Regions from separate parts of the Streptomyces sp. AHA2 genome, predicted to be linked through region 2. Evidence: riboswitches for the same ligand, from Rfam matches in the RefSeq annotation. Region 2 holds a riboswitch; the other holds the start of a gene.
The links. Region 2 has a riboswitch for glycine ahead of gcvP (aminomethyl-transferring glycine dehydrogenase). Riboswitches for the same ligand answer to the same signal wherever they lie in the genome.

Region 1 (5,941 bases), on a different contig from region 2:
GGGTGAGCGCCTCCAGGGGCAGGGCGCGCAGGTCGCCCTCCCACTGGGAGAGTTCGACGCCCACGAACATCACGGGGTCGGCGGTCTCGATCGCGGCGAGGCAGCGGCGGGCGGTGACGACGACGCCGATGGCCTCGAACTCGGCGGAGGCGGCGGCGAGGAAGTCGACCGGGTCGTCCTGCCAGTCGGGTTCGAAGAGGCGGACGCGGCCGCCGCTCGCGGGTCCGTCGAGCGGGGTGCGCCCGGCCCGGCACAGCTCGGCGACGGCGGGGGGCGGCAGGGGTATGCCGACCACTCCCCCGGGGTTGATCACGATGCCGGCGTGCGGGGGGAGCCCGCGGGCGAACTCCACGGCGGGGGCGACGGTGTACGACATCTGCGAGCCGGCGGCGAGGTGGAACTGCTCCTCGGAGCTGAACACCGGCACGTACGCCTGGCCGTCCAGCTCCACGGCCGGCAGGTCGAGGGGGCCGCTGTGCGGGCCGCCGCCGTTGGGCAGCGGGACCCAGACGAAGCTCCGCCCGAGCACCTCGACGATCCGCCCGCCGGCCGCGGGCCCGGCGCCCAGGGAGGCCGAGAGCACCTCCTCCAGCTCGTTGCCGGGCCATCCCCCGTGCGAGTGGGTCTGCGTCTGCGCCGGGAAGCCGGCCCCGAACTCCGCCGGAAAGTCCATCTGCCTACCGCCTGCCTCGAGCCACTGCCAGTGCCGCCAGAAGGCTAACGGCTCGACGCCGGGCGCGGCCGGGGCGGGCTGCGGGGCCGCTCCTGCGCACGCGCCGGGGCAGGGCTCCGTCCCTGCCGCCGACGTGCCTGCGGGGGGCGGGTCCCGGGTCCCGGTCCCGTCGAGCGTCAGTCCGTGAACGTGATCCGGTGCAGTGCCGCTGCCGTGTCCCGGTCGGTGAGGACGGCGGAGGCGCAGCCCCGGGGGAGGCGGCCGCGGTGCACCGCGCGCAGGAGGCGGTCCATGGCCGTGCGGTGGCGGCGGAAGGCGTAGCGGGAGACGCCGCGGCCCCGGTCCCGCTGGCCGGCCAGGGCCTGCTCGGGCGTGACGTCGAGGAGGAGCAGGTGCAGGGCGCCGCCTCGGCGGCTCGCCTCGCGGGCGAGCCAGCGGCGGACCCAGGCCTGGGTGCCGCAGTCGTGCACCACCAGCCCCTCACCGGTGCGCAGGGCGCGGCGCAGCCCGGCGTAGTGGGAGAGGCGGACCAGCGGGCGGTAGACCGCGTACGGCAGGAAGCGCGGCATGCGGCGTTCCCAGCGGTCGCGGGTGTCCTGGGAGTCGACGCGCCGGCCCGGGACGGTGCGCCGCATCAGCGTGGACTTGCCGCTGCCGGGCAGCCCGGTGACCACGACGACGTCGCGGGCGCCGAACACCAGCGCCCGCGGGCCGCGGTCGGCGCGCTCGCGCAGGTCGCGCACGGTGGCCGCCGGCAGCGGGCCGCGGGCCGCCCGGGCCGGTACGGCCGGCTGCCCGGGCAGCGCGACGCCCGTGGTCGCGGCGTACGCCCTGGTCCTGTTCACCGTGATCGTCCTCCCCTGGGGCCAGGTACGCCGGTACCCTCCCCGCCGAGTGTAAAGAGACGGTAATGCCGCAGGCCTCTCATTTCGGTGCGGTTCCTGCAACAGGGTTGCCACAGGTCTCCGGGCCCCGGCGCGTGGGACGGCGCACTTGCTGAGAAAGGTCCCCCTGCCGCGCCGGAAGGATGCGTGCAATGATGGGCGCGCCAACTGCATACCGGCCGTTTGAATCCGCGCGGGAGAGTCCCCAGCACCGCTGACGCTGGGGCGCCGAAGGAGCAAGTCCCTCCCTTGAATCTCTCAGGCCCCGTTACCGCGCGGGCGAGGCACATCTGAAAAGCGGGCCCTCCCCTGCTCCGGCAGGCCGGCTCCACCCAAGGTGCAAGCCATGGACCAGCGCGGTCATGGCGAACCTCTCAGGTTCCGATGACAGATGGGGAGGAACGACCTCGCCCTCCCCCACGCTCGAACGAGTTCGCGCGGGAGGTACCCCCATCGCCCTGGGAGACGACCGACTGTGAGCAGTACAGGAGAACTCCGTCACACCGCGCTCGATGCCCTGCATCGCTCGCTCGGCGCGACGATGACCGACTTCGCCGGCTGGGACATGCCCCTGCGCTACGGCTCCGAGCGCGACGAGCACCTCGCCGTGCGCACGAGGGCCGGGCTCTTCGACCTGTCCCACATGGGCGAGATCACCGTCACCGGCCCGCAGGCAGCGGCCCTCCTCGACTACGCCCTGGTGGGCAACATCGGCGGTGTGAAGCCGGGCCGCGCCCGCTACACCATGATCTGCCGGGCCGACGGCGGCATCCTCGACGACCTGATCGTCTACCGGCTGGGCGAGAGCGAGTACATGGTCGTCGCCAACGCCTCCAACGCCCAGGTCGTCCTGGACGCGCTGACCGAGCGCGCCGCCGGGTTCGACGCCGAGGTGCGCGACGACCGGGACGCCTACGCGCTGATCGCCGTCCAGGGCCCGGAGTCCCCCGGCATCCTGAAGTCCCTCACCGACGCCGACCTGGACGGGCTGAAGTACTACGCCGGCCTGCCCGGCACGGTCGCCGGGGTGCCGGCCCTGATCGCCCGCACCGGTTACACCGGCGAGGACGGCTTCGAGCTGTTCGTGAAGCCGGAGCACGCCGTCGAGCTGTGGCAGGCCCTGACCAAGGCCGGCGAGGACGCCGGGCTGGTCCCGTGCGGCCTGTCCTGCCGCGACACGCTGCGCCTGGAGGCCGGCATGCCGCTGTACGGGCACGAGCTGACCACCTCCCTGACGCCCTTCGACGCCGGTCTCGGCCGTGTGGTGAAGTTCGAGAAGGAGGGCGACTTCGTGGGCCGCCAGGCCCTGGAGGAAGCCGCCGCCCGGGCCGAGCAGAACCCGCCGCGGGTGCTGGTCGGCCTGGTCGCCGAGGGCCGCCGGGTCCCGCGCGCCGGGTACGCCGTCGTCTCGGGCGGCGAGGTGATCGGCGAGGTCACCTCCGGCGCCCCCTCCCCCACCCTGGGCAAGCCGATCGCCATGGCCTACGTCGACGCCGCGCACGCCGCGCCCGGCACGTCCGGCGTGGGTGTGGACATCCGGGGCAGCCACGAGCCGTACGAGGTCGTGGCGCTGCCGTTCTACAAGCGGCAGAAGTAGACACTGGCCGTGGGCCGCCCGCGCGGCCCGGCCACCGTCACCCGGTTCACCAGCAGTCCCCCCTTTCACAGCACTCCCGCGCGTACAGGAGAATCCAGGCCATGAGCAACCCCCAGCAGCTGCGCTACAGCAAGGAGCACGAGTGGCTGTCGGCCGCCGAGGACGGCGTGTCGACGGTCGGCATCACGGAGCACGCGGCCAACGCGCTCGGCGACGTGGTCTTCGTCCAGCTCCCCGAGGTCGGTGACACGGTGTCCGCGGGCGAGACCTGCGGCGAGCTGGAGTCGACCAAGTCGGTGTCCGACCTGTACTCCCCGGTCTCCGGTGAGGTCACCGAGGTCAACGAGGACGTCGTGAACGACCCGTCGCTGGTGAACTCGGCCCCCTTCGAGGGCGGCTGGCTGTTCAAGGTGCGGGTCACGGACGAGCCGGGCGACCTGCTCTCCGCCGACGAGTACACCGCGTTCTCCGCCGGCTGAGGAGTCGTAGCCGTATGTCCGTCCTGAACACCCCCCTGCACGAGCTCGACCCGGCCGTGGCCGCCGCGGTCGACGCCGAGCTGCACCGCCAGCAGTCCACGCTCGAGATGATCGCCTCGGAGAACTTCGCCCCGGTCGCGGTCATGGAGGCGCAGGGCTCGGTCCTCACCAACAAGTACGCCGAGGGCTACCCGGGCCGCCGCTACTACGGCGGCTGCGAGCACGTCGACGTGGTCGAGCAGATCGCGATCGACCGCGTGAAGGAGCTGTTCGGCGCCGAGCACGCCAACGTGCAGCCCCACTCCGGCGCCCAGGCCAACGCGGCCGCGATGTTCGCGCTGCTCAAGCCGGGCGACACGATCATGGGCCTGAACCTCGCCCACGGCGGTCACCTGACCCACGGCATGAAGATCAACTTCTCCGGCAAGCTCTACGACGTCGTCGCCTACCACGTGGGCGAGGACGGCCGGGTCGACATGGCCGAGGTCGAGCGGCTGGCCAAGGAGTCCCGGCCGAAGCTGATCGTCGCCGGCTGGTCGGCGTACCCGCGGCAGCTGGACTTCGCCGAGTTCCGCCGGATCGCGGACGAGGTCGGCGCGTACCTGATGGTCGACATGGCGCACTTCGCCGGGCTCGTCGCGGCCGGGCTGCACCCCAACCCGGTGCCGCACGCGCACGTGGTCACCACCACGACCCACAAGACCCTCGGCGGCCCGCGCGGCGGTGTGATCCTCTCCACGGCCGAGCTGGCCAAGAAGATCAACTCCGCCGTCTTCCCCGGTCAGCAGGGTGGTCCGCTGGAGCACGTGATCGCCGCCAAGGCCGTCGCCTTCAAGGTCGCCGCCTCGGAGGACTTCAAGGAGCGCCAGCGCCGTACGCTGGAGGGTGCCCGCATCCTGGCCGAGCGTCTGGTGAAGGACGACGTCCGGGCCGTGGGTGTGGACGTCCTGTCCGGCGGCACGGACGTGCACCTGGTCCTGGTCGACCTGCGCGACTCCGAGCTGGACGGGCAGCAGGCCGAGGACCGGCTCCACGAGATCGGCATCACCGTCAACCGCAACGCGATCCCGAACGACCCGCGTCCGCCGATGGTGACCTCCGGTCTGCGGATCGGCACCCCGGCCCTGGCCACCCGCGGTTTCGGGGCCGAGGCCTTCGCCGAGGTCGCGGACGTCATCGCCGAGGCGCTGAAGCCGTCGTACGACGCGGAGGCCCTCAAGGCCCGGGTGAAGGCCCTGGCCGACCGGCACCCGCTGTACCCGGGTCCGAACAAGTAACGAAGAAACCTTTCGGGCGCCGCGCCGGCCACAAGCGGGCGCGGTGCCCACCCCCTTGGCACCACCCCCGTAGTCAGGAGTTCCCCCCGTGGCCATCTCGGTCTTCGACCTGTTCTCGATCGGCATCGGCCCGTCCAGCTCCCACACCGTCGGGCCGATGCGCGCGGCCGGCCTGTTCGTCCGGCGGCTACGCAACGAGGAGCTCCTGGGGTCCGTCGCCTCGGTCCGCGCGGAGCTGTACGGCTCGCTCGGCGCCACCGGCCACGGCCACGGCACGCCCAAGGCGGTCCTGCTCGGCCTGGAGGGCGACTCCCCGCGCACGGTGGACGTGGAGACCGCCGACGAGCGGGTGGAGGCGATCAGGGCCGGCGGCCGGCTGAACCTGCTCGGCGAGCACGAGATCGCCTTCTCCTTCGACGACGACATGGTCCTGCACCGCCGCAAGGCCCTGCCCTACCACGCCAACGGCATGACCCTGTGGGCGTACGACGCCTCGGGCGCCCAGTTGCTGACGAAGACGTACTACTCGGTGGGCGGCGGGTTCGTCGTCGACGAGGACGCGGTCGGCGCGGACCGCATCAAGCTCGACGACACCGTGCTGAAGTACCCCTTCCGCACGGGGGACGAGCTGCTCCGGCTCACCCGGGAGACCGGTCTGTCCATCTCGGCGCTGATGCTGGAGAACGAGCGGGCCTGGCGCACCGAGGAGGAGATCCGCGAGGGCCTGCTGGAGATCTGGCGCGTGATGCAGGCCTGCGTGGCCCGCGGCATGTCCCGCGAGGGCATCCTGCCCGGCGGCCTGAAGGTGCGTCGCCGGGCCGCCAATACCGCCCGCAAGCTCCGCTCCGAGGGCGACCCGCAGGCCCTGTCCATGGAGTGGATCACCCTCTACGCGATGGCCGTGAACGAGGAGAACGCGGCCGGCGGCCGGGTCGTCACCGCCCCGACGAACGGCGCGGCCGGCATCATCCCGGCGGTGCTGCACTACTACATGAACTTCGTGCCGGGCGCCGACGAGGAGGGCGTGGTCC
Region 2 (5,941 bases):
CCTGTGACCGGTGCGGCCGATCGGCCGGATCAGTTCTCGTACGCCTCCAGCGGCGGGCACGAGCAAACCAGGTTGCGGTCGCCGTAGGCCTGGTCGATGCGGCGCACCGGCGGCCAGTACTTGTCGGCGGCCGACACCCCGGCCGGGAAGACCGCCTCCTCGCGGCTGTAGGCGTGCTCCCACTCACCGGCGAGCGCGCCGGCGGTGTGCGGGGCGCCGCGCAGCGGGTTGTCCTCCGCGGGCCACACGCCGGAGCCGACCTTCTCGATCTCCGCACGGATGGCGATCATCGCCTCGCAGAACCGGTCCAGCTCGGCCAGGTCCTCCGACTCGGTCGGCTCGATCATCAGCGTCCCGGCCACGGGGAACGACATCGTCGGCGCGTGGAAGCCGTAGTCGATCAGCCGCTTCGCCACGTCGTCGACGCTCACACCCGTCGCCTTGGTGAGGGGGCGCAGGTCGATGATGCACTCGTGGGCGACGAGCCCGCCCGGGCCGGTGTAGAGGACCGGGTAGTGCGGCTCAAGCCGCTTGGCGATGTAGTTGGCGCTGAGCACGGCCACCTGGGTGGCTCGCTTCAGCCCCTCACCACCCATCAGCCGGACGTACGCCCACGAGATGGGCAGGATGCCGGCCGAGCCCCAGGGAGCCGCCGAGATCGGACCGACGCCCGTCACCGGACCGGCCTCCGGCTGCAGCGGGTGGTTCGGCAGGTACGGCGCCAGGTGCTCGCGGACCGCCACGGGGCCCACGCCGGGACCGCCGCCGCCGTGCGGGATGCAGAACGTCTTGTGCAGGTTCAGGTGCGAGACGTCGCCGCCGAAGTGGCCGGGCTTGGCGAGGCCGACGAGCGCGTTGAGGTTGGCCCCGTCGACGTAGACCTGGCCGCCCGCCTCGTGCACCTGCGCGCAGATGTCGGCGACGTGCTCCTCGAACACCCCGTGGGTGGACGGGTAGGTGATCATGAGCACGGCCAGCTCGTCGCGGTACTGCTCGATCTTCGCCCGCAGGTCCTCGACGTCGATCTCGCCGTCCTCGGCGGTCTTCACGACGACGACCTTCATGCCCGCCATGACGGCGCTGGCCGCGTTGGTGCCGTGCGCGGACGACGGGATCAGGCACACCGTGCGCTGCTCGTCTCCGTTGGCCCGGTGGTACCCGCGTACGGCGAGCAGACCGGCCAGCTCGCCCTGCGAACCGGCGTTGGGCTGCAGGGAGACCTTGTCGTAGCCGGTGACCTCGGCGAGACGGTCCTCGAGCTCGTGGATCAGGGTGAGGTACCCCGCGGCCTGCTCGGCGGGCGCGAAGGGGTGCATCTGCCCGAACTCGGGCCAGGTGACCGGCTCCATCTCCGTGGTCGCGTTGAGCTTCATGGTGCAGGAGCCCAGCGGGATCATGCCGCGGTCGAGCGCGTAGTCCCGGTCGGCCAGCTTGCGCAGGTAGCGCAGCATGGCCGTCTCGGAGCGGTGCTGGTGGAAGACGGGGTGGGTCAGGTAGTCGTCGGTGCGCAGCAGGGCGGTCGGGATGACCTCGTCCGCGGCGGCGTCCAGGGCCTCCACGCCGCCCTCGACACCGAAGGCCGCCCACACGGCACGCAGCCGGGCGCGGGTGGTGGTCTCGTCGCAGGCGACGGAGACGTGGTCGGCGTCGACCAGGCGCAGGTTGACCCCGTTGTCCCGGGCAGCGGCGACGACCTCGGCGGCACGCCCTTCGACCCGCACGGTCACGGTGTCGAAGTAGGACCCGTGGACGACCTCGACCCCGCCGTTGGCGAGCCCGGCGGCGAGGACGGTGGCGTACCGGTGGGTGCGCTGCGCGATCCCCTTGAGGCCGTCGGGCCCGTGGTAGACGGCGTACATGCCGGCCATGACGGCGAGCAGCACCTGCGCGGTGCAGATGTTGCTGGTGGCCTTCTCCCGGCGGATGTGCTGCTCGCGGGTCTGCAGCGCCAGCCGGTAGGCCCTGTTCCCGTCGGCGTCGACGGACACGCCGACGAGCCGCCCGGGCAGACTGCGCGCCATCTTGTCCTGGACGGCCATGTATCCGGCGTGCGGGCCGCCGAAGCCCATCGGCACGCCGAAGCGCTGGGTCGTCCCGACGGCGATGTCCGCGCCGAGCTCCCCGGGCGACTTCAGCAGCGTCAGCGCGAGCAGGTCGGCGGCGACCGTGACGAGTGCCCCGAGCCCGTGCGCCTGGTCGATGACCGGCTTGATGTCCCGCACGGCTCCGGAGGCACCCGGGTACTGGATGAGTACGCCGTTGATCTCACGCTCGGCGATCTCGGCGGGGATTCCGTCACCGAGGTCGGCGACGACGACCTCGACACCGGCCGGCTCGGCGCGGGTTTGGATGACGGCGATGGTCTGCGGCAGCGCGTCCGCGTCGACCAGGAACAGACCCTTCTTGTTCTTGCCCAGGCGCCGCGACAGCGCCATGGCCTCGGCGGCCGCGGTGCCCTCGTCGAGCAGCGAGGCACCCGAGGTGGGCAGTCCGGTGAGGTCCGCGACCATGGTCTGGAAGTTCAGCAGCGCCTCGAGCCGGCCCTGCGAGATCTCCGGCTGGTAGGGCGTGTAGGCCGTGTACCAGGACGGGTTCTCCATGACGTTGCGCAGCACGACCGGCGGCGTGTGGGTGCCGTAGTAGCCCAGGCCGATCATGGGAGCGAGCACCTGGTTGCGGTCGGCGAGGGAACGCAGCTCGGCGATCACCTCGGCCTCGCTGCGGGCGCCCGGCAGGTCCAGCGCCTCGGCGCTCTTGATCACGGCCGGGACCGCGGCGGCCGTCAGCTCGTCCAGCGAGCCGTAGCCGACGTGGGCCAGCATCTTGGCGCGGGCCTCGTGGTCGGGCCCGATGTGGCGCTGCTCGAAGGGGACTGCCTCTTCGAGCTCGGAGAGCGGAATGCGGTGGGCGGTCATTGCGGAGGCCTCCTGGTCTGACGCGACCTGCGAGGGGCACCACGGCGCGGGTACCCGGACGGCCTCCCCCTCTGTCATCTCAACCTGAGAGCTTCACCGGATCGCCCGAAGGCGTCCGGTTTTCACCGTCGGTGAGAGCGGAAGCCGTCGACACCCGCCCTGCTTTCCAGAGTGACCTCGTCCGTGCGGTACGTGTGCCTGAGAGATTCCGGGGAGGATTTGCTCCTTCGGCGCCTCCGGTGGTGTCTGGAGGACTCTCCCGCACGGGGTCAGCAGCCGCTGTCAGCGTACCAGCGAGGTCAACGCACGAGCCTTCGAGTGGCCGCATCCCCGCTTGTACCGTTTTGTTAGGTCTACAGATGACTTGCGACCATGTGGAGGGCCCGTGCGTACCGACATCGATCCGCGCAGTCTGATCGGCCGCAAGGCGTTCGACCGCAACGGCACCAGGATCGGCACCATCGACGAGGTCTACCTCGACGACGCCACCGGCGAGCCCGAGTGGGCGGCGATACGCACCGGCCTGTTCAGCAGGGACGCGTTCGTCCCGCTCGAGCCCAGCGAACTGATCGAGGGCGCGCTGCACGTCCCCTTCGACCGCGCCCTCATCAAGGACGCCCCCGACTTCGGCGTGGGCCGCCACCTCTCCCCCGAGCAGGAACTCCAGCTGTACCACCACTACGGTTTGGACATCGCCGCCCCGCCCCCGCTCCCGGACCGCGACTTCGGCCGACTGGCGGGCTCGGACGAAACGAAGGCGTAGGACGGCCCCGGGCGGATCTGTCCCGTCATCTTCGGACCGGGCACCCGGCCCACGGTCCGGGCCGCCAGGCCGAGGAAACCCCTCAGGGGAACGCTGGGCGCAGATCCCCGGGCCCGGTCCGAGCGGACCCGACCTGCCTATGCCAACGCCGCCCCGGACGGACGGTCCTCCGGCCCGGCGGCCACACCGTCCTCCACCACGGCCACCGCGTCCGCTCCCGCCCGTTCCTCGCTCGCCCGCCCCGTCCCCAACGACGCCGCTCCCCCGCCCCCACGTCTCCATAACACCAGCGGCAGCGGATCGGACGGCTCCAGCAAGGGGTCGTCGATCCGGAAGGTCCGTACCCGCCCCGGCCCGGAGGCGGGCGTCTCGAACCGCACGGTGACCCGTCCCAGGCCGCTGCCCTGCACCCACCCGTGCCCGAACTCGGCGTGACGCACGTCGTGCCCGGCGGGCCAGCGCCGCTCGGCGAGCGAGGGCGGCTGCTCCTCGGCCGGCGCCGTGGGACGCTCCTCGGCGAGTGCTCGCGCCTCGGTCTGCTCCCCCGCCGCCTGCGCGAACAGGTCCTCCTGCGTGTAGTCGGCGAGACCGGTGACACCCACACCGAGCAACCGCACCCCGCCCGTCGTGTCGACGGAGTCCAGCAGCCGGGCCGCCGCCTCCCGGATCACCGCGGGATCGTCCGTGGGGCCGCGCAGCGTCTCCGAGCGGGTGAGGGTCGAGAAGTCGTAGCGCCGCACCTTGAGCACGATGGTCCGTCCGGACAGCCCGGCCCCGCGCAGCCTGCGCACGCACCGGTCGGCGAGCCGCTGCACCTCGTGTCCCACCCGCGTCCGGTCGTGGATGTCCACGTCGTAGGTGTCCTCGACCGACACCGACTTGGCCTCCCGCTCGGCGACCACGGGCCGGTCGTCCCGGGCGAGCGCCATGGCGTACAGACCGTGCCCGTGGGCCTTCCCCAGCAGCCGGACCAGCTCGTCCTCGCCGGCCTCGACGATCTCCTCGACCGTGGTGATCCCGGCCCTGCGCAGGTGGTCCCCCGTCGCCGGGCCCACCCCCGGCAGGGTCCGCACGGACATCGGCCCGAGCATCGCCCGCTCGGTCCCCGGCTCGATCACCACCAGGCCGTCCGGCTTGGCCTGCTCGGAGGCGATCTTCGCGAGCATCTTGGAGGCGGCCAGCCCCACCGACCCGGTGAGGCCCGTGACGGCGCGGATGTCCGCCCGCAGCTGCGCGCCGACCAGCCGCGCCGAGCCCTCGTCCCAGGCCTTGCCCCCGGCCTCCAGATCGACGAACGCCTCGTCCAGGCTCAAGGGCTCCACGAGCGGCGAGAGGGCCCGCAGCAGCTCCATCACGCGCTCGCTGATGGAGCGGTAGAGGGCGAAGCGCGGCACGAGATAGGCGGCGTGGGGCGCCAGCCGCCGGGCCTGGCCCATGGGCATCGCCGAATGCACCCCGAAGACCCGGGCCTCGTACGACGCGGTCGCCACCACCCCCCGCGGCCCCAGCCCGCCCACGACCACGGCCTTCCCGCGCAGACTCGGCTTGGACGCCTGCTCCACCGAGGCGAAGAAGGCATCCATGTCGAGATGCAGGATCGTGGGCGCGGTTCTCACATCTCCGATGCTGCCCTACCCCACTGACAACGCTCGTGCGGGGCGCCCCGCAGGGTTCGGGACCGGCGGCTCAGACGGCGCGGTTGCGCCGCCGGGCCAGCTCGTCGGCGGGGTTGGAGCCGATCAGGGTCTCCCCGGTGTCGACGCGCTCCCCGTGCAACTGGGACAGCGCGCTCTCCACGTCCCGCCACACGACGCCCACGGCGATCCCGAAGACCCCCTGGCCTCCCTGCAGCAGGGCGTGGACCTCGTCGGGCGAAGTGCACTCGTAGACCGTCGCGCCGTCGCTCATCAGCGTCATGCGCTCCAGGTCGCTGAAGCCGCGTTCCCTGAGGTGCTGCACCGCCGTGCGGATGTTCTGCAGCGAGACCCCGGTGTCGAGGAACCGCTTGACGATCTTCAGGACGACGACGTCCCGGAAGCTGTACAACCGCTGCGTCCCGGATCCGTACGCGGGGCGCACACTCGGCTCCACGAGCCCCGTGCGGGCCCAGTAGTCCAGTTGCCGGTACGTGATGCCGGCCGCCGCACAGGCCGTGGGGCCGCGGTAACCGATCTGCTCGGACGCCATGGACGTCGTCCCTCCGCTGCTCGGCACCGCCACGGGTCGCTGCGGAACGTGGTCGGCCGCACTCTCGGGCTGGGGA

Region 1: linked by a shared signal. The riboswitch ahead of gcvT (glycine cleavage system aminomethyltransferase GcvT) and the one ahead of gcvP (aminomethyl-transferring glycine dehydrogenase) in region 2 are both predicted to bind glycine.

What each region holds. Positions count from the first base shown of each region.
Region 1 covers NZ_JAUQWJ010000007.1:133,397-139,337, forward strand. Annotated here, with positions in the region: gene Q5694_RS16790 (enhanced serine sensitivity protein SseB) at 1-673, opposite strand, end outside; gene Q5694_RS16795 (AAA family ATPase) at 850-1,518, opposite strand; glycine riboswitch at 1,742-1,841, shown strand; glycine riboswitch at 1,842-1,958, shown strand; gene gcvT (glycine cleavage system aminomethyltransferase GcvT) at 2,033-3,154, shown strand; gene gcvH (glycine cleavage system protein GcvH) at 3,256-3,633, shown strand; gene glyA (serine hydroxymethyltransferase) at 3,648-4,910, shown strand; gene Q5694_RS16815 (L-serine ammonia-lyase) at 4,999-5,941, shown strand, end outside.
Region 2 covers NZ_JAUQWJ010000028.1:8,403-14,343, reverse strand. Annotated here, with positions in the region: gene gcvP (aminomethyl-transferring glycine dehydrogenase) at 30-2,915, opposite strand; glycine riboswitch at 3,092-3,187, opposite strand; gene Q5694_RS32220 (PRC-barrel domain-containing protein) at 3,301-3,678, shown strand; gene Q5694_RS32215 (DNA polymerase IV) at 3,816-5,294, opposite strand; gene Q5694_RS32210 (MerR family transcriptional regulator) at 5,365-5,941, opposite strand, start outside.